DNA from 2 places in the Paenibacillus sp. D9 genome. Region 1 is predicted to be linked to the other one. Evidence: predicted binding sites of a transcription regulator. Region 1 holds the regulator's gene; the other holds the start of a gene.
What was found. The regulator Rex, encoded in region 1, represses fermentation and respiration genes when NADH is low (regulators of the CRP and FNR family bind a similar motif). The targets are predictions, from matches to a motif close to TTGTGAAATATTTCACAA.

Region 1 (8,792 bases):
ATAGTCCTTCGTGTACAGATAATGGTCGTCGCTCGGGTTGTGGCGCACGTACCCGAGCGCTCCGCCGCGCGGCGCGAGCGCGACCTGGGATACGCTGCCCGGACGAAGCAGCTCCGCCGCGATCGCATGGCCAAGCTCGTGGATCGCCACCCGCTCCCGTTCTTCCTTGGTGGACTCGCGGTCGGTCTTCTCGCCCATCATGACCTTGTCGATCGCCATCGTCAAATGATGCTGCTCGACAAGCGGCAATCCTTCGCGCATCGCATAGATGGCGCCCTCGTTCAGGACGCTTTCGAGCTGGGCGCCGGAAAATCCGAACGACTCTTCGGCGATTTTTTCCATGTTCACTTCGTCATGAAGCGGTTTGTTTTTGGAATGGATGTTTAAGATATGAAGACGGCCCTTCTTGTCGGGAAGATCAACGCCGATATGGCGGTCGAACCGGCCAGGGCGCAGCAGCGCCGAATCCAGCATCTCCTTGCGGTTCGTCGCCGCGATGAGGAGAATGCGAGGCGCCTCGTTCGTATGGATGCCGTCCATCTCCGTCAGCAGCTGGTTGAGCGTCTGGTCATACTCCCGATGCTGGCCGCCGTCGCGCTTGCCGCCGATGACGTCGATCTCATCAATGAAGATGACCGCGTTCTTCTTCCCTTCCTTGCCGGCCTTCTTGCGGGCTTCCTTGAACAGATCGCGTATCCGGCCTGCTCCGACACCGACATACATCTCTACGAATTCGCTGCCCGATGCGGCCAGATAGACGGAATCCGTATAATGGGCGGCTGCCTTGGCCATGAGCGTCTTGCCTGTTCCGGGAGGACCGGTAAGCAGGATGCCCTTCATGGGGCGGATGCCGAGCTTGCTGATCTCTTCATGCTTGACCAGGAAATCAAGCGCCTCGACCAGCTCCCCTTTGGCACGATCCTGTCCTCCGATATCGTCGAAGGAAAACGGCGTCGAGCCTTTTACCCGGGCCTCTCTGCGGCCTCCTGCCGCTGCCAGCTGCCCCTTGGACTTGAGCGCGAACAGCAGCACGCCCATAAGCGCAAGCGCCAGCAGAAGAGGAATGATATTCACGCCGCGGAACAACAGAAACGCAAACAGCGAGACCAGAACTCCCCCGCCTATCTCGATGCTGTACTTAGGCATTACTCCAAACCCCCATTCGCTCGCCGGTTCTAGGCAGAATGATATATTTCGTATCGCTGCCGAGCTCCAGCGTCACATATACGTTGCTGTCGTCGATCGAGGTGGCCGTCTTGAGGCCCGGCGTCGCGCGTTCGATTTCCTTCAAGGCATCCGGTATTTCGGAATAGCGGCGGTTCTCCATCGCTTCTGCGACGGTGAACAGCTGGCTTGTCCAGATGGAGTCCAGCTTGGGCTGCGAGCTCTGATCGACCGTAATGACGAGCTTGCGTCCTTCAAGCCATTTGGCGCTGCGATCGGCAATCTGGTCGTGGATGCCCCGCAGATCGGCTCCGGCGCCCAGCTTCAGGCGAACGGTCAGAGAGTCTTTGGAAAGGGTCGGGACGGCAGAGACGACACCCGGCAGCGAATCCACCGCAGATTGCAGCGGACGCTCCACGACGGCCTGGTCATAGGCGTACCAGCCGCCGAAAAGCAAGGCTGCGGTAACGGCGATCGTCGTCAAAAAAGGCACAAGCCTTACTTTGATCAAAGCAAAAGCCCCCTTTATGAAAATCGAAGCGACGGCTCAAAGGCCTGCCTCTTCGTCTACTTGAATTCATGCGTATACGGATTAGTATATCACATTTGCTATACGAAGAGTATATCACAACGATATTCATAGAGGAGGCGGCAATCGTTACAACTTTAGGAAGCTTTTTTAGTCGTCAGCGAATATGTGGTGATATACTCGCCGCTCTGATACTGATAAAAGTCATAGTAATAGCGGGTCTGCCCCTGCTTGCGGGTGTAGAACACTTCCCAAACCGGCTGTCCGCCAATCATGCCTGCCCGGACATGACGAATGCCGGCGTCGGGAACTCGCTGCTTGAAAATGCTGCGGATATCGCCTTCCTTGCGGCTTGACGCCATATCCAGCAGCAGCGGCTCCCCCTTTTCGGGAAGCCAGGCAATCACTTCCTGTCCTTCGGCATTTTTGCCGCGGACGACCCATACCGGCGCATCCCATACATATTTTTCTGCCGAGGAGGTTTCCTTGAGGCCCGCCTTCTGCTGGGCGAGCTTCTCGGCCTGAAGCTCGGCAGCCCATATCGGGCGCTGGAAGCTCCGGTACTCGGCATGCACATACACGAGCAGCAGCACAACGAGCGCGGAGATCCACAGCGTCCAGCCGCGCCTGCTCATGAGGCCGCGCCGCCGGCGCGCCATCAGTTCCCCGTCAGCCTGCCGTAGCAGGCTTGGGCTTCATGCTTGATCCGCTCTTCGTCCAGCAGCGTGCTGGCGCCGTCCTTGACGACCTGGATGCCGTCCACCCATACGTGGACGACATCGCGGCCGGAGCCGCTGTAAGCCAGATGGGAGACCAGATCGGACTGAGGATAGAAATGCGGCTGATCCGTATCGATCGCGATGAAATCGGCTTTCATCCCTGCTTGCAGCGAGCCGAGCAGCGGCTGGCGGATCGTAGCCGCTCCGCCGAGGGTAGCCAGCTTCAGCGCTTCGGCCGCCGGCACGACAGTGGGATCGCCGGATACTCCCTTGTGGATCAGAGCCGCAAGCCGGATCTCGTCGAACAGGTCGAGGTTGTTGTTGCTGGCGGCGCTGTCGGTGCCGAGCGAGACGGTGACGCCGGCCCGGAGCAGATCCGGCACGCGCGCGACGCCGCTGGCAAGCTTGAGATTGCTGGCGGGGTTGTGCGACACGGCCGCGCCTCTGGCGGCAAGCAGCTCGATCTCCGCATCGGTGAGATGGACGGCATGGGCGACAAAGGCGGGACGCGAGAAGAAGCCGAGCTTGTCCAGATGCTCGACCGGCCGCAGGCCGTACTCGCGGACGTTCTGCTCCACCTCGGCTGCGGTCTCCGACATATGCGTGTGCATCGGCAGGTCGAGATCATGGGCGGCCTGAACGAACTTCTCGATGAATGCCGGGGGACAAGTGTACGGAGCATGCGGGCTCATCATCGTCATGATGCGGCCGTTCGCTTGGCCGTTCCAGTCCTTGGCGAACCGGACCGCTTCATCCAGCTTCTGGAGCTGCACGTCTTCCGGGCACAGCCCGATGGCTCCGCGCATTAGAACGCCTCTCATCCCAGACTGGTCGACGACTTTGGCGACCTCATCCATCCGGTCGTACATATCGACGAACGTCGTCGTTCCCGACTTGAGCATTTCGAGCACGGCCAGCGAAGATCCCCACCGGACGTCCTCATCCCGGAACTTCGCTTCCATCGGCCACATATAATCCTGCAGCCAGGTCTGCAGCACCTCGTCGTCGGAATAACCGCGAAGCAGCGACATCGCCGCATGGCCGTGCGTATTGATCAGCCCCGGCATGAACGCGAGGCGGCTGCCGTCGATCCTGACTGGCATTGCGTCGGCATCGGCCGGGCGCTCTTCCCCTATGTAGGCGATCAGGCCGTCCTCGATTACCATATGCCCCTTTAGTACGGGACGCCTTTCGTCCATCGTGACGAAGGTTCCGTTTTCAATCCACCATTTGCTCATGTTCGGTTCCTTCCTTATCCATGTAATAGGCGAGGCTCAGCAGCTGGGTCGTAAAATCGGCATAATGAATTCTAACCTTCTCCGGAGCCTTCAGCACGACCGGGGCAAAATTGAGAATCCCTTTGACGCCGGCCGCGATGAACCGGTCCGCGACGTTCTGAGCCTCCGCGGCCGGCACCGTAATAATGCCGATCTGAATGTCCTGCTCCTGCACGGCCTGCTGCAGCCGATCGATCGGCTGCACCTCGAGCGAGTTGATTCGGGTGCCGATCTTGGCCGGATTGGCGTCGAACACCGCAGTGATTTTCATATTGTCCTTCAAATAAGTGCTGTAGTTGCATAAGGCATGCCCCAGATTGCCGGCCCCTACGAGCGCAACGAGCATCACCTGGTCCAGCTTGAGGATGCCTCTGATCTTCTCGATCAGGTAGTTGACGTCATACCCGACGCCCTTGCGCCCGAATTCCCCGAAATAGGCCAGGTCCTTGCGGATCTGAGCCGGATTGAGCTCGAGCTTGAGGCCAAGCTCCTGCGAGCTGACGGTCTGCACATCGCGCACATGAAGCTCGCCCAGCACTTGCAAATAAACGGGCAGCCGGCGGACGACCGCCTCCGATATCGCTTTTCCCTGCTTGCTCATTGCCGGACCGCCTCCTTGGAGTCTTCGGACAGCCATTCCCTCATTCTCGGAACGAACTGATCCGCATGCATATGTTCAATTTTAGGTCCAGGCAGCGAATAAAGGAAGTGTTTCCCATAAAACGTCTCGATCACTCTCGTATCGTAAATGAGGACGATTCCCTTGTCCCGGGAAGTTCGGATCAGCCGTCCGAACCCTTGCTTGAAGCGGATGACCGCCTGCGGCACAGACAGCTTCATGAACGGATTTTGCCCGGATTCCTGAAGCATCTCCGCCTTCGCTTCCTGAAGCGGATGGTTCGGCGGCTGGAACGGCAGGCGGACGATCGCCAGGCAGATGAGCGCATCGCCGGGAATGTCGACCCCTTCCCAGAAGCTGCTCGTCCCGAGCAGCACGGATTCGGGCTGCTGCCGGAAGCGGCGGGTAAGCTTGCTGCGGTTGCTGCTGTCGAGCCCTTGCCCCAGCACTTGAATGCCGGAGCCCTGAAGGGCTTCCTTCAGCGGATCGTATACCTGCTTCAGCATCCGGTAGCTGGTGAAAAGGACGAGCATCCGCCCTCCGGTCTCACGGGCCGCTTCCGACAAGGAGGCGACCAGCGCGCTTAGATAGGCCGGATCGGCCGCGGCTCCCTTGACCGCCGGGAAGTTACGCGGAATCATGACAAGCGCCTGAGAGCGGTAATGGAATGGCGAAGGCAGAAGCACGGTGCGCGAGCGGCGCTCGTCCGCCATGTTCAGTCCCAGCTGTTCGGCGGCGTATTGGAACGACTTTTGCACGCTCAGCGTAGCGGAAGTAATGACGACGCTCTTCTTGCTGTCGAAGAAATATTCCCGGATCTGCCCGCTGACATCCGCCGGAACCGTATTGAGCTGGATGCTCTTCGTCCGCGCGGAAGGATTGGACTCGATCCAGTACACCATCTCCGGCTTGTCCGCCCGCACGAACACGCGCAGCTCGTCCCGGATGCGTCCGGCATCCTTCACCGCGCCGGCCAGATCCGTCAGCATGCCTTGAAGCACCGTATCGTCCAGCTTGTCCTTCATGTCCGAGAGCATCTTGTCGAGCACCTTGATCGTCCGGTTCATTTCCTTGAAATAGATGCCTTCCTCGTTCTGGATCGGCTCCCATTGGCTCGGCAGGCTGCCCGGCTTGAGGCGCAGGACGCTCTGCCCCGTCTCGGTCTGGCCTCCTCCGGAAGAGGCGGCCGCCAGCGACTGGAGCTGCTCGAATACCGTCTCCCAGCTGTCCTTGAGAGAGCCGAAGCGCGGAATGATCTCGTCCAGCTGCTCCGTCCACTTGGGCACTTCGTCCTCGCTCTCTCCCTGGATGTGGGAGCGGAGCTGCGGCAGCAGGCCGCTGCGCGAATCCTTGGCGAGCCGGTTCGCCAGGTTCAGGAACGAGTAGAAGCTGAGCTGCTGTCCAAGATGCTTGCCCGCCACTTCCTCCACCTGATGCCCCTCGTCGATGACGAGATACTCATAAGACGGAAGAAGGCGGTGATCGGCTCTAATATCGGTAAATAAAAGCGAATGGTTGGTAATGACGACGTCGGCGAGATTCGCCTCCTGCTTGGCCCGGTGATAGAAGCAGCGCTTGAACCACGGACAGGCCCGGTTCAAGCAGGAATCGGCGTCGCTCGATACGGTATTCCAGAATTCCCCTCCGCGATTGCCGAAGTTGATCTCTTCCTGGTCTCCGGTCTCCGTCTCGCCCAGCCAGACGACCATCTGGGACGCCGTCTGCCGCTCTTCGGCCGTTGCGGCGAAGTCCAGCGACTGAATCTTCGTTTCGAATTTGCGAAGGCAGATATAGTTGCCTCTTCCCTTGAACACGCTGGCGCGGAAGTCGAAAGGAAGCACCTGCTTGAGCAGCGGCAAATCCCTCTGCCTGAGCTGCTCCTGCAAATTGATCGTATGAGTGCTGACGACAATCTTCCGTTCGTTCTTGACGCCGAAATACAGGGAAGGAATAAGGTAGCCGAGCGATTTCCCCGTGCCGGTCCCGGCTTCGATCAGCAGATGCCGGTTGTTCTCGAAGGCGTCGTTCACCTCGCGGAACATCGTCTGCTGGGCTTCGCGCTCCTCATAGTCCGGGAACAAGGCGGTAAAGCCTTCCCGCACCTGCTCCAGATAGTCCTCGAAGCTGACGCCTTCGAGCGGGTTGTCGTTTCCTTCGTCGCGGGGAGGCTCCTCTTCCGTCCACTCTCCGGCTTTCATGGCGAACTGGCGGAAATAGCGGTGGCTGTCCGTATCCAGAGCGGTGGACGCTTCCCGGAGCGCCAGCTCCTCGCGCAGCATCCATCCGAGATCGTTGTCGGCGCTCAGCATGACGAACCGCTGCAGCGTCAGCAGCGGCAGGCTGCGCAGCTTCTTCACGCATTCGGCGAACAGGATCGCCGTCGCCATCGCGTCGCTGTCCGCGCGATGATGCTGATCGTGGCGGATGCCGAACTGCTCGGACACAGCCCCGAGCTGATAGGAGCTCAGGGAAGGATAAAGCATGCGGAGCAGCTCGACCGTATCGAGCTTTCTGCCGTCGAACGGCGAATAGCCTGCCCTGTCGAGAGCCATATTAAGGAAACCGGCATCGAAGGATACATTATGGCCGATCAGCACGGCATCCTGCAGCAGCGGAATCATTTCCAGCAGGAAATCGTCGGGCTCGGGCGCATCCGCCACCATGGCGTCGTCAATGCCGGTAAGCTGGGTGATGAAGGCTGGGATCGGTCCGCTAGGGCGCACAAAGGAGTTCAGTGTCTGGAAGACATTGAACTCCTCGTCCATCAGCACAAGGCCGACTTGTATGATTTCATCCTCGCTGCTTGTTCCGGTCGTTTCTAAATCCAGTACGGCATAGATCATTCGAAGCAAAACTTCCTCTCACAGGCAAGTCAGCTCCGCACTCCCGAAATAAAGGGATAAGGGCCCGGGAGTCTGCCGGCATGACTTGAGATTGGTTATTGGATCCTCAAAAGCCGGATCGATTTTGTGCGCCTGCCGGAACAGCCTCTCCGCATGGTCCATGTTGAGGCGCACCGCCTGTATGCAGCCGAGCGCATTGAAGCCGATCGCCTGCCAGCGGGGGTGGTCCGTGAGGCTGACGAGCAGCTTGAAATGAAGCTCGGCATCGCTCCATTGCTGCAGATGCATCAGCGTCATGGCCAAATACATGCGGGCCAGATCGCATTCCGGCGAGCATTCCACCGCTTCCTGGAAATGCCGGGCAGCCTGCGGAAACATGAAAAGCTTGAAATATCCTTGGCCCTTGGCAATCCTCTCCACATTGTCGCCCGACACATCCATGGCGAACGATCCCTGCTGGGGCTTGGAAACCATGTCCATCCCATTGGCGATCGCCGGACCGCAGAGTGCTTCCTTCATAGCCGCGGTGACTATGCCGGTGCCTGCGATCCGGCTGTCGGAAGCTCCTGTGGCGGCAGCGGCAGCGGACTGCGCACCTCCAGCTCCCGCGATTTCAGGCAAGGGGAAGGATGTGCCGGCCGTGATGCCTGCGGATGCCGCCGCTGCCGGGAATTCCTCGCGGAAATCCGCCATTTTCTCTTCCAGGCGAAGCCATTCCTCAATGAACTGGTCGCTGATTCCTCGCAGCTGGGCGAGCTGCTCCAGCATCTCTTTGCGTTCTTCGGAGCTGCAATGCGGGTAACGCAGCATGATGTCGTCCAGCAGATCGTTCATAACGGCAAACAGCTGTTGAAACATCCCGGACACCCGCCTTCCACAGGGAATAAAGGCTATGCAAATGACAGCAATGACCGGTCAAGCTCTCTCCGGTACCCTCATTCTGTGTTTTGGCGCCCTTTTGTATACCCTGCGGAGCAGTTCCCTCAGACGTAAGGATAAGGATTAAAGGATGACGGCATGAACTTCTTCATCCATAACCTGGACCGGCTGGTTGCCGTCGTCCAGAATGACAACCTTCGGCTTGTAGGCGCGGGCTTCCTCTTCGGACATGGCCGCATAGGAAATAATGATGACCTTGTCGCCCGGCTGCACGAGACGGGCTGCCGCTCCGTTGAGACAGATGACGCCCGAATGCCGCGGACCTGGAATGATATACGTCTCCAGCCGGGCCCCGTTGTTGTTGTTGACGATCTGGACTTTCTCGTTCGCCCAGAGATCCGCCTTTTCCATCAGAGCTTCATCTATAGTAATGCTTCCTACATAGTTCAGGTTCGCTTCCGTCACCGTCGCGCGGTGCAGCTTGGATTTCATCATGGTACGGAACATTAGTCCTGACCTCCTGTCAGTGGAGTATCGCGTTGTCGATCAGTCTCGTCGAGCCGAACTTCACCGCAAGGGCGAGCAGCATCGGTTGTCCGAAGCCGCTCAGCTTGACGCCGGGAAGCAAGGCCTCCAATGAAGGATAGCTTCTCAGCTCCGCATAGTCAATGGCGGCAAGCGGCGCTTCGGTTATGGCCGACCTCACCCGGGCTTCCAGAGCGCCCGCTGTCATGCCGGGCTCCTTGGCCCAGTCCGCAGCGG
Region 2 (8,792 bases), 3.2 Mb from region 1:
GGGACGCGATCACGGCCGCGGTGATGCCGCCGGCTCCCTTGATATGGTTGTCCTTGATCATGACGGCGTCGTACAAGCCGAAGCGGTGATTGGCGCCGCCGCCGACGCGGACGGCGTACTTCTCCAGCATCCGGTGGCCCGGAGTCGTCTTGCGGGTGTCGACCAGACGAGTCGGAAGCCCGTCCAGAATGTCGACGAAGCGGCTTGTCTTGGTGGCGATGCCCGACAAGCGCTGCATCAGGTTGAGCGCGAGCCGCTCGCCCGTCAGAATGCTGTGCGTGCTGCCTTCCACTTCGGCGATGACGGTTCCCGCCGTTACCCGGTCGCCGTCCTTTGCATGAGCCGTGAAGGCAAGGGATGGATCGACGACCGAAAAGACGGTCTGCGCGACGGGCAGGCCGGCGATAATCCCGTCTTCCTTGACGTGGATGACGGCTTTCATGTTGCTGCCAGCCGGAATGGTCGTGCGGGTCGTCACATCCCCGGTGCCGATATCCTCGGCCAGCCAGCTCTGAATGCTGTCGCGAAGACTTTTGTCATAACCGCCGAGGCCAAGGCCGGCCTCAAATTGCTGATCCATCATATACCGATTCCTCCGTAATGCCCTGCACTCGGTGCAGAACCGTATGTTTGCGCCAATTGCGGTCATCCCGCTGAGGATGATCCACCCGGTAATGCGCGCCTCGGCTTTCCTCGCGGGCAGCCGCGGACTCCGCGGTCAGCATGGAGATGGTCAGCAGATTGGCGAACTCGAAATCTTCCCATTTGGCCATGACCGACGAAAGGAACGGCAATTGCCTCTTCAGCTCGACAAGCCCTTTGGCCAGGCTGTCCGCGCTGCGGCGCAAGCCGACATAGCGAACCATGACCTTCTGCAGCTTGAGCCGCTTCTCCACGACCGCCTGTCTGGAGATGGCGCTATGCTCTTCCTTTTCTTCCCGTACATGAACCGCGCCCTCAAGCGGCGGCAGCTCCTCGATGCGGTGGATGATGCGGCGCCCGAACACGATCGCCTCCGACAGCGAGTTGCTCGCCAGCCGGTTGGCGCCATGCACCCCGGTCGAAGACACTTCGCCGCAGGCGAACAGGCGGGAGAGATTCGTCTCTCCGTTCAGATCCGTCTTGACGCCGCCCATCGTATAATGGGCCGCCGGAGCGACCGGAATCCAGTCCGTCGTCAAATCGAGGCCGTACTGCAGGCAGGTTTCGTAGATCGTCGGGAACCGGTGGCGGATCATCTCCTCCGACTCATGCGTCACGTCCAGATAGACGAATGTCGACCGCGTCTGCTCCAGCTCGCTGACGATGGCATTGGCGACGACGTCGCGCGGCGCCAGCTCCAGCTGAGGATGGTATCGCTCCATGAAGCGGTCGCCGCGGATGTTGCGCAGAACGGCCCCTTCTCCCCGGACAGCCTCCGAAATGAGGAAGCGGGGCGCGCCCGGGTAGCAAAGCGTTGTCGGATGGAACTGAATGAATTCCATGTCTCTTATGTAGGCTCCGGCACGGTAAGCCATCGCGACGCCGTCTCCGGTCGCTACTTCCGGATTGGTCGTATACCGGAACATCTGCCCAGTGCCGCCGGTGCACAGGATGGTCGCCTTGCCGCGCACGAATACCCGGCTGCCGTCCGGCTTCTGCACAAGGGCGCCGCAGCATTCATTGTCCCGCGTGATGAGGTCGATGGCGAAGTGGTCGTCCCATACCTCGATCCTCTCGGCGGCCATCGCCTTCTCCGACAAGGCGCGGACGATCTCGAAGCCGGTCGCGTCGCCGTTGGCGTGCAGGATGCGGCGCTGGCTGTGCGCGCCTTCCTTCGTCAAGGCGAATTCCCCGTTCTCGAGGTCGAACTGCGTGCCCATGCCGATCAGGCTGCGCACGCCCTTGGGCCCTTCATGCACCAGCACCTCGACAGCGTCGCGGTCGCACAGGCCGGCGCCGGCCACGAGCGTGTCCTCCAGATGGAAGTCGGGAGAATCCTCGTCGGAAATGACGGCGGCAATGCCTCCCTGCGCATAACGCGTGTTGCTGTCCATGAGCGATTTCTTGGTGATCATCAGGACCGAGTTCCGTTCGCTGGCCCGTATAGCGGTAAAAAGACCGGCAATGCCGGCCCCGATGACGATGACATCCTTCTCCACGACAGGCAGCTCGTCGAGATTCAGATCGACTAAATATCTAGGTATCATAGGTGCAAGCTCCTCCGGACATGGGAGTAGCGCATGCTACTTCACCAGCAGCATGCGCTCCAGGGACAGGCGCGCCTTGTCGGCAACGGCATCCGGCACATAGATTTGCGGAGACATGTTTTCCAGGCAGCGGACCAGCTTCTTGAGGTTGTTGACCTTCATGTTGGGGCATACCAGGTATTTGGTCGCGAAATGGAACGTCTTGTCCGGGCTGTCCAGACGAAGCTGGTAGCCGGTGCCGTCCTCGGTTCCGACGATGAATTCCTTATTGGGCGATTCCTTGCAATATTTGATGATGGCCGTCGTGCTTCCGACAAAATCGCCGAGCTCGACGACTTCCGGACGGCATTCGGGATGGACGACAAATTCCGCGTTCGGATATTTGGCTTTCATTTCCTCGACGTCCTTGACGGTCAGCATGTCATGGGTATTGCAGTAGCCTTCCCAGATGATCATCTTCTTGTCGGTCTTCTGCTGGACATAATGGCCCAGGTTCTTGTCCGGCACCCAGATGATCTCGTCGCTGTCGACCGAGTTGACGACCTTCACGGCGTTGGCCGACGTGCAGCAAATATCCGTCTCCGCCTTGATCTCGGCCGAAGAGTTGATATACGTGACGACCTTCGCATTGGGATGCTGCGCCTTCAGCTTGCGCAGGCCCTCGACATTGACCATGTCCGCCATCGGGCAGCCGGCCCGCTCGTCGGGAATGATGACGGTCTTGTTCGGAGCCAGAATCTTGGCGCTCTCGCCCATGAAGTGGACGCCGCAGAATACGATCGTATCGGCGTCGGTTTCAGCCGCCTTTTGCGCCAGCAGGAACGAATCCCCCCGGAAATCGGCGACCTCCTGAATTTCATCCCTCTGATAATAGTGGGCGAGAATGATGGCGTTGCGTTCTTTCTTCAGCTGCAGCAGCCTCTCGCGCAGTTCCCGGTTCTGTTCCGCCTTGCGCTCCAGAGCCAAAGCTTCCACGTCGATCCATCTCCTTCGAAGTCCGTCGCTTCCATGCGTCAGCACAGGCGCGGACCCGTTATAGTATGCTCAACCATCCGGACATTCCATGCCGGATGCCCCTTTTAACTCGTGAAATGATTCACAATGTTGTTAAGATGTGACGATTCAGTAACACCTAATTTACACCCCTGCTCCGAGGCTGTCAACCAAGGAATTTTGCTTGCGGAGCCCCGATTTCCAAGGGGAACCGGCTGTCCGGAGCCTAAAGGTCCCTTCGCTCAAAACAGGGGCCGCGAGCTCCGCCGCTTCCTTCGCCGGCATCCTTTTTTGACGCCATTCCATGTATCGTCGAGCAGGGCTTTCCTTCTTTCGGATTTGTTGTCCCCATCTGATGCAGGGTGCAAAAAAAAGCCTCTTGCATATGGATGCAAGAGGCTGTAAGCCGATCTTAACGCTTGCCGGGATCGTAAGGCTCACCCGCCGCCGCCGGAGCGCGGTTTTTGCCCGCCGCAAATGCGAGCAGCAGCAGCGTGAGGACGTAAGGCAGCATGTACAGGAACTCGTTTGGAATGGCCTTGGACCATTCGAACAGCTGCGCTTGGAAGCGCAGCGCCTGGGCAAAGCCGAAGAACAAGGCCGCCCCTGCCGCGCCGATCGGATGCCAGCGCCCGAAGATGATCGCCGCGATCGCGATGAAGCCCTGGCCGCTGATCGTCGTGTGCGAGAAATCGTACGTCGTCGTAAGCGAGATCGCTGCGCCGCCGAGACCGGCGAACGCGCCGCTCAGCATGACGCCGATGTAGCGGTACTTCGTGACGCTGATGCCGACGGTGTCCGCCGCGCCGGGATGCTCGCCGACGGCGCGCAGGCGCAGGCCGAAGCGGGTCCGGTACAGGACGAACCAGCTCAGGAACACGAGCACGTAGCAGATGTACGTGGTCGGGTAAGCCTTGAACAGCGCTTCTCCGATGAACGGAATATCTGAGAGGACCGGGATGTTCCACTTGGTGAAGGCGATGCCGGTCAGGTTCTCCGACTGGCCCTGGCCGTCGAACAGGCTCTTGACCAGGTAGATGGTCGCGCCCAGGGCAAGGATATTGATGACGACCCCGATAATGACCTGGTTGGCCTTCAGCGTGATGGAAGCCACCGCGTGCAGCAGGGAGAAGACGACGCCGCAGACGACCGCCATGAGGAGGCCGAACCAAGGCGAGCCGCCGCCGAAGCCCCATTCGCTGGAGAAATACGTGAACACGGCCGCGCTGAACGCGCCGACGATCATGAGGCCTTCAAGGCCGATGTTGACGACGCCGGAGCGCTCCGAGAAGATGCCGCCGAGCGCGGCCAGAATCAGGGCGGTCGAGAAGACCAGCGTGGTGTTGATCAGCTGAGCCAAAAGATCCATTTACGCCGCCCCCTTCTTTTCTTCCCGCCGTTTTTTGAAGAACGGCTTGAGGAACCATTTGACGATGCCGTGGCTGGCTACGAAGAAGATGACCGAGCCGATGACGATCCGGATGATTTCGTTCGGAACCTCAAGCTCGAAGTTCATGCCCTGCGAGCCGTAGCTGAGGAAGCCGAACAGAATCGCGCCGAACACGATGCCGAACGGGTTGTTGCCGCCGAGCAGAGACACGGCGATTCCGTCGAATCCGTAGCCCGGCTGCGCGTTCATGACCGCCATGGACTTGAACACGCCGAGAATCTCGAAGGCGCCGCCGAGACCGGCGAAGGCGCCGGAGATCATCATCGCCTTGACGATGCTGCCCTTGACGTTGATGCCCGCGTAGAAAGCGGCATCCGCGTTGTGGCCGCTGGCGCGCAGCTCGTACCCTTGGCGGGTCTTCCAAAGAATGTAGTAGAAAATGCCGGAGCAAAGCAGGGCGATGACCGTGCCCCAGTGGACGCGGGCATTGTCCATCAGAGCGGACAGCCAGTCGATGGATGCCGATGCCGACGGCAGCACATCCTGAGAGCGGTTCTGCCCTTTCTCGATCATGACGACGCGAACCATGAAGTTGGCGAAGTAATAAGCGATCCAGTTCAGCATGATCGTCGAAATGACTTCGTTGATTCCGCGACTCGCTTTGAGCCAGCCGGCAAGGCCCGACCAGATCGCGCCCGCAAGGCCGCCTGCCAGAACGGCCAGCGGAAGATGGATGAACCAAGGCAGATCGGTGTTGATGCCGACCCATGTAGCGGCCGTCATCCCCATGATGAACTGGCCTTCCGCACCGATGTTGAACAATCCAGCGCGGAACGCGAACGCAACCGACAAGCCGGTGAAGATCAGCGGCGTGACCTGGCGGATAGCTTCGCCGAAGTCGTAGGTAGTCCCGAAAATTTTGACCAGCATGGCCTTATAGGCTTCGAAAGGGTTGAATCCGCCCATCCACATGACGATGGCGCCGACGATCAGGCCGAGAATGATGGCCAGAATCGGAACATAGGTGGACTGTTTCGTGAATATTTGATTGAGACGCTGCATCCGTTGTCCTCCTGTCTCAGCCTGTATGGCCGGCGGCGGCTCCCATGGCGTTGCCCGCCATCATGAGTCCGATTTGCTCTTCGTTTTTCTCGTCCGCTTCCATCTGGCCCATGAACCGTCCCTCATAGATGACCGCAAGGCGGTCGGAGAGGCCGTACAGCTCCTCCAGCTCGAAGGAAACGAGAAGCACCGCTTTGCCCGCGTTGCGGGCCTCGATGAGCTGCTTATGCACGAATTCGATGGCGCCGACGTCAAGGCCGCGAGTCGGCTGCACGGCGATAATCAGCTCCGGATCGCGGGTGAGCTCCCGGGCGATGATCGCCTTCTGCTGGTTGCCGCCCGACAAGGAGCGGGCTTCCGTATGGATGCCGGACATTCGCACGTCGAACTGCTCTGCGAGCTTTTTGGCGTTCTCGTCCATTGCCTTGTAGTTCAATAGACCCTTATGAGTAAAAGGCTCTTTGTAATAGTTGTTCAGCACCATATTCTCGCTGACGCTGAAGTCGAGCACGAGACCGTGCTTGTGCCTGTCCTCGGGAATATGCGATACGCCGGCTTCCGTCACCGTGCGTACGGAGGTTCCCAGCAATTCCTTGCCGAGCACCTTCACCGAGCCGCCGCTTGCCTTGCGCATGCCGGTGATCGCCTCGATGAGCTGCGTCTGCCCGTTGCCGTCGACGCCGGCGATGCCGAACACTTCGCCTGCGCGGATGTCGAAGGTGACATGGTCGACGACCGGCTTGCCGTGCTCGCCCGGAACGACCAGATCCTTCACTTCCAGCACCGGCTTGCCCGGCTTGCTCTTCTGCTTGTCCACCTGGAAGCTGACCGAACGGCCGACCATCATTTCCGCCAGCTGGCGCTCGTTGGATTCCTTCACGGAAACGCTGCCGATGACTTTGCCCCGGCGGATGACGGTGCAGGTGTCCGCAATCTCCATGATTTCCTTGAGCTTATGCGTAATGAGAATGATCGATTTGCCTTCGCGAGCCAAATTGCGCAGAATGACGATCAGCTCTTCGATCTCTTGAACGGTCAGAACGGCTGTCGGCTCGTCGAAGATCAGGATGTCCGCGCCGCGGTAAAGCGTCTTCAGAATTTCGACCCGCTGCTGCATGCCGACGGTGATATCCTCGATCTTGACGCGCGGATCCACTTTCAGGCCGTACTGCTCGGAAATCTGCTTCACGCGTTCATTGGCGCTCTTGATATCGATCGTAGCGCCTTTTGTAGGCTCGTTGCCCAGAATGATATTCTCCGCTACAGTAAAAGGCTTGACCAGCTTGAAGTGCTGATGGACCATGCCGATCCGCAGCTCGATCGCCTTGCCGGCACCGTCGATAACCACGGGACTGCCGTTGATTTCGATATGCCCCTCGTCAGGCTGATAGAGCCCGAAAAGGATATTCATGAGAGTCGACTTGCCGGCGCCGTTTTCTCCTAGAAGGGCATGGATCTCTCCCTTTCTAAGCTGCAGGCTGATGTTGTCGTTTGCGACAATGCCGGGAAATCTCTTGGTGATTCCTTTCAGTTCTGCTACGATCGGCCTTTGCTCCATCCTTGCATCTCCTTCCCTTTTACGGCAAAAAGAACAAGGCCGGCTCTAGAAGCTGGCCTTGTCTTTGGGCTCGGGCAATCTTACTTGCTTGGCGCGGTTGGTACCGTGATTTCCCCGCCCGTAATTTTCGCTTCGTACTCTTTTACTTTGGCCATTACGTCCTCAGGAACGTTAGGGTTGTTCTCCGGAAGGCCTACGCCGCCGTCTTTCAGGCTCAGCGTACGAGTCGATCCGCCTTCGAATTTGCCGTCGGCCAGATCCTTGGAAACCATTTCTACCGCTTGGTCGACACGTTTAACCATGGAAGTCAGCGTGATGTCGTTGCCGAAGTCGACGGATTGGTCTTTGTCGACGCCGATAACCCATACTTTTTGACCTTTGCTGACGCGCTCTTTGGCTTCGGTGAAGACGCCGTTGCCGCTGCCGCCTGCAGCATGGTAGATGATGTCGGCGCCATCGTTGTAGATCGTGGCTGCAGCCGCTTTGCCAAGGTCAGGCTTCGTGAAGTCGCCCACATAGCTGACTTTTACCGTAGCATCCGGATTGACAGCTTTCACACCAGCCGTGAAGCCGGCTTCGAATTTGCCGATCAGATCGCCTTCTACGCCGCCGACGAAGCCGACTTTGTTCGTCTTGGTCGTCAGGCCTGCAACGACGCCGACGAGGAAGGAGCCTTCGTTCTCGGCGAACATGACGGATTCAACGTTAGGAGCGTCGACGACGGAGTCGATGCTCGCGAGCTTCGCATCCGGGTTTTGCGTGGCCACGTTGGTCATCGCTTTATTCATCATGAAGCCGATGCCCCAAGTCAGGTCGTAGCCGCCTTTGATCAGCGTGTTCAGGTTCGGCTCGAAGTCGGCGTCGCCCTTCGATTCAAGAGCCTTTACTTTGATGCCGGTGTCTTTTTCGAGCTTCTGGAGGCCTTCCCAAGCGGATTGGTTGAAGGACTTGTCGTTGATGCCGCCGCCGTCCGTAACCATGCCGATCTTGAACTTGGAGTAGTCGGCGTTGGAGCCGCCTGCATTCTCCGTATTGGCAGGTGTGTTGGAACCCGCTGCTCCGCCCGCATTCTCGGAGTTATTATTGTTCTTCGAACCGCAACCGGAAACAACGAGCATCATAGCGAGCGCAGATACACTCAGTACTTGGAACGGCTTGCTTGTCCATTTCATCTGTGTATTTCTCCCCTGTCCTATACGTTTTGATTGGATATAGTTATTATAGCCTATAATCAATAAGAGTCAATGAGAAAGTGTTATTAAAACTTACACGGTGAAAGCATTTACATCTGAATTATCCGAAGCTTTTTCATTTTTCATGAAATAAATTGGATAAATATGACCACTATTTAACTGTAAAACTTACATGGCCCTTACAGAGAAAATTACTCCATCCCTCTTACCTTTCCCTCACCCTCGGATATTATACCGGACCGCCTGAACATAAGCAACAGCCCTCATGCACAATTGTGCATGAGGGCTGCAAGGTTTCAAATCCTAAGTTAGACTTTATCCGGACCGCTGCCGGTTCCGTCTCCGCCGATGTCGGTGCCGCCTGTATTGGCGTCCGTAATGCTCTCGCCAGAGGTCGATCCTTCACC

Region 2: nadA (quinolinate synthase NadA) is a predicted target of Rex. The motif match lies at 3,274-3,291, and genes of this name have one in related genera.

What each region holds. Positions count from the first base shown of each region.
Region 1 is NZ_JZEJ01000001.1:601,111-609,902, reverse strand. Features, by position in the region: gene VE23_RS02870 (AAA family ATPase) at 1-1,146, opposite strand, end outside; gene VE23_RS02865 (hypothetical protein) at 1,139-1,675, opposite strand; gene VE23_RS02860 (cell wall elongation regulator TseB-like domain-containing protein) at 1,831-2,328, opposite strand; gene VE23_RS02855 (amidohydrolase) at 2,352-3,650, opposite strand; gene VE23_RS02850 (redox-sensing transcriptional repressor Rex) at 3,631-4,290, opposite strand; gene dinG (ATP-dependent DNA helicase DinG) at 4,287-7,151, opposite strand; gene VE23_RS02840 (hypothetical protein) at 7,170-8,009, opposite strand; gene panD (aspartate 1-decarboxylase) at 8,154-8,537, opposite strand; gene panC (pantoate--beta-alanine ligase) at 8,554-8,792, opposite strand, start outside.
Region 2 is NZ_JZEJ01000001.1:3,812,080-3,820,871, reverse strand. Features, by position in the region: gene nadC (carboxylating nicotinate-nucleotide diphosphorylase) at 1-583, opposite strand, end outside; gene nadB (L-aspartate oxidase) at 564-2,189, opposite strand; gene nadA (quinolinate synthase NadA) at 2,226-3,164, opposite strand; gene VE23_RS17150 (ABC transporter permease) at 3,595-4,551, opposite strand; gene VE23_RS17145 (ABC transporter permease) at 4,552-5,634, opposite strand; gene VE23_RS17140 (ABC transporter ATP-binding protein) at 5,651-7,192, opposite strand; gene VE23_RS17135 (BMP family lipoprotein) at 7,273-8,364, opposite strand; gene ftsH (ATP-dependent zinc metalloprotease FtsH) at 8,694-8,792, opposite strand, start outside.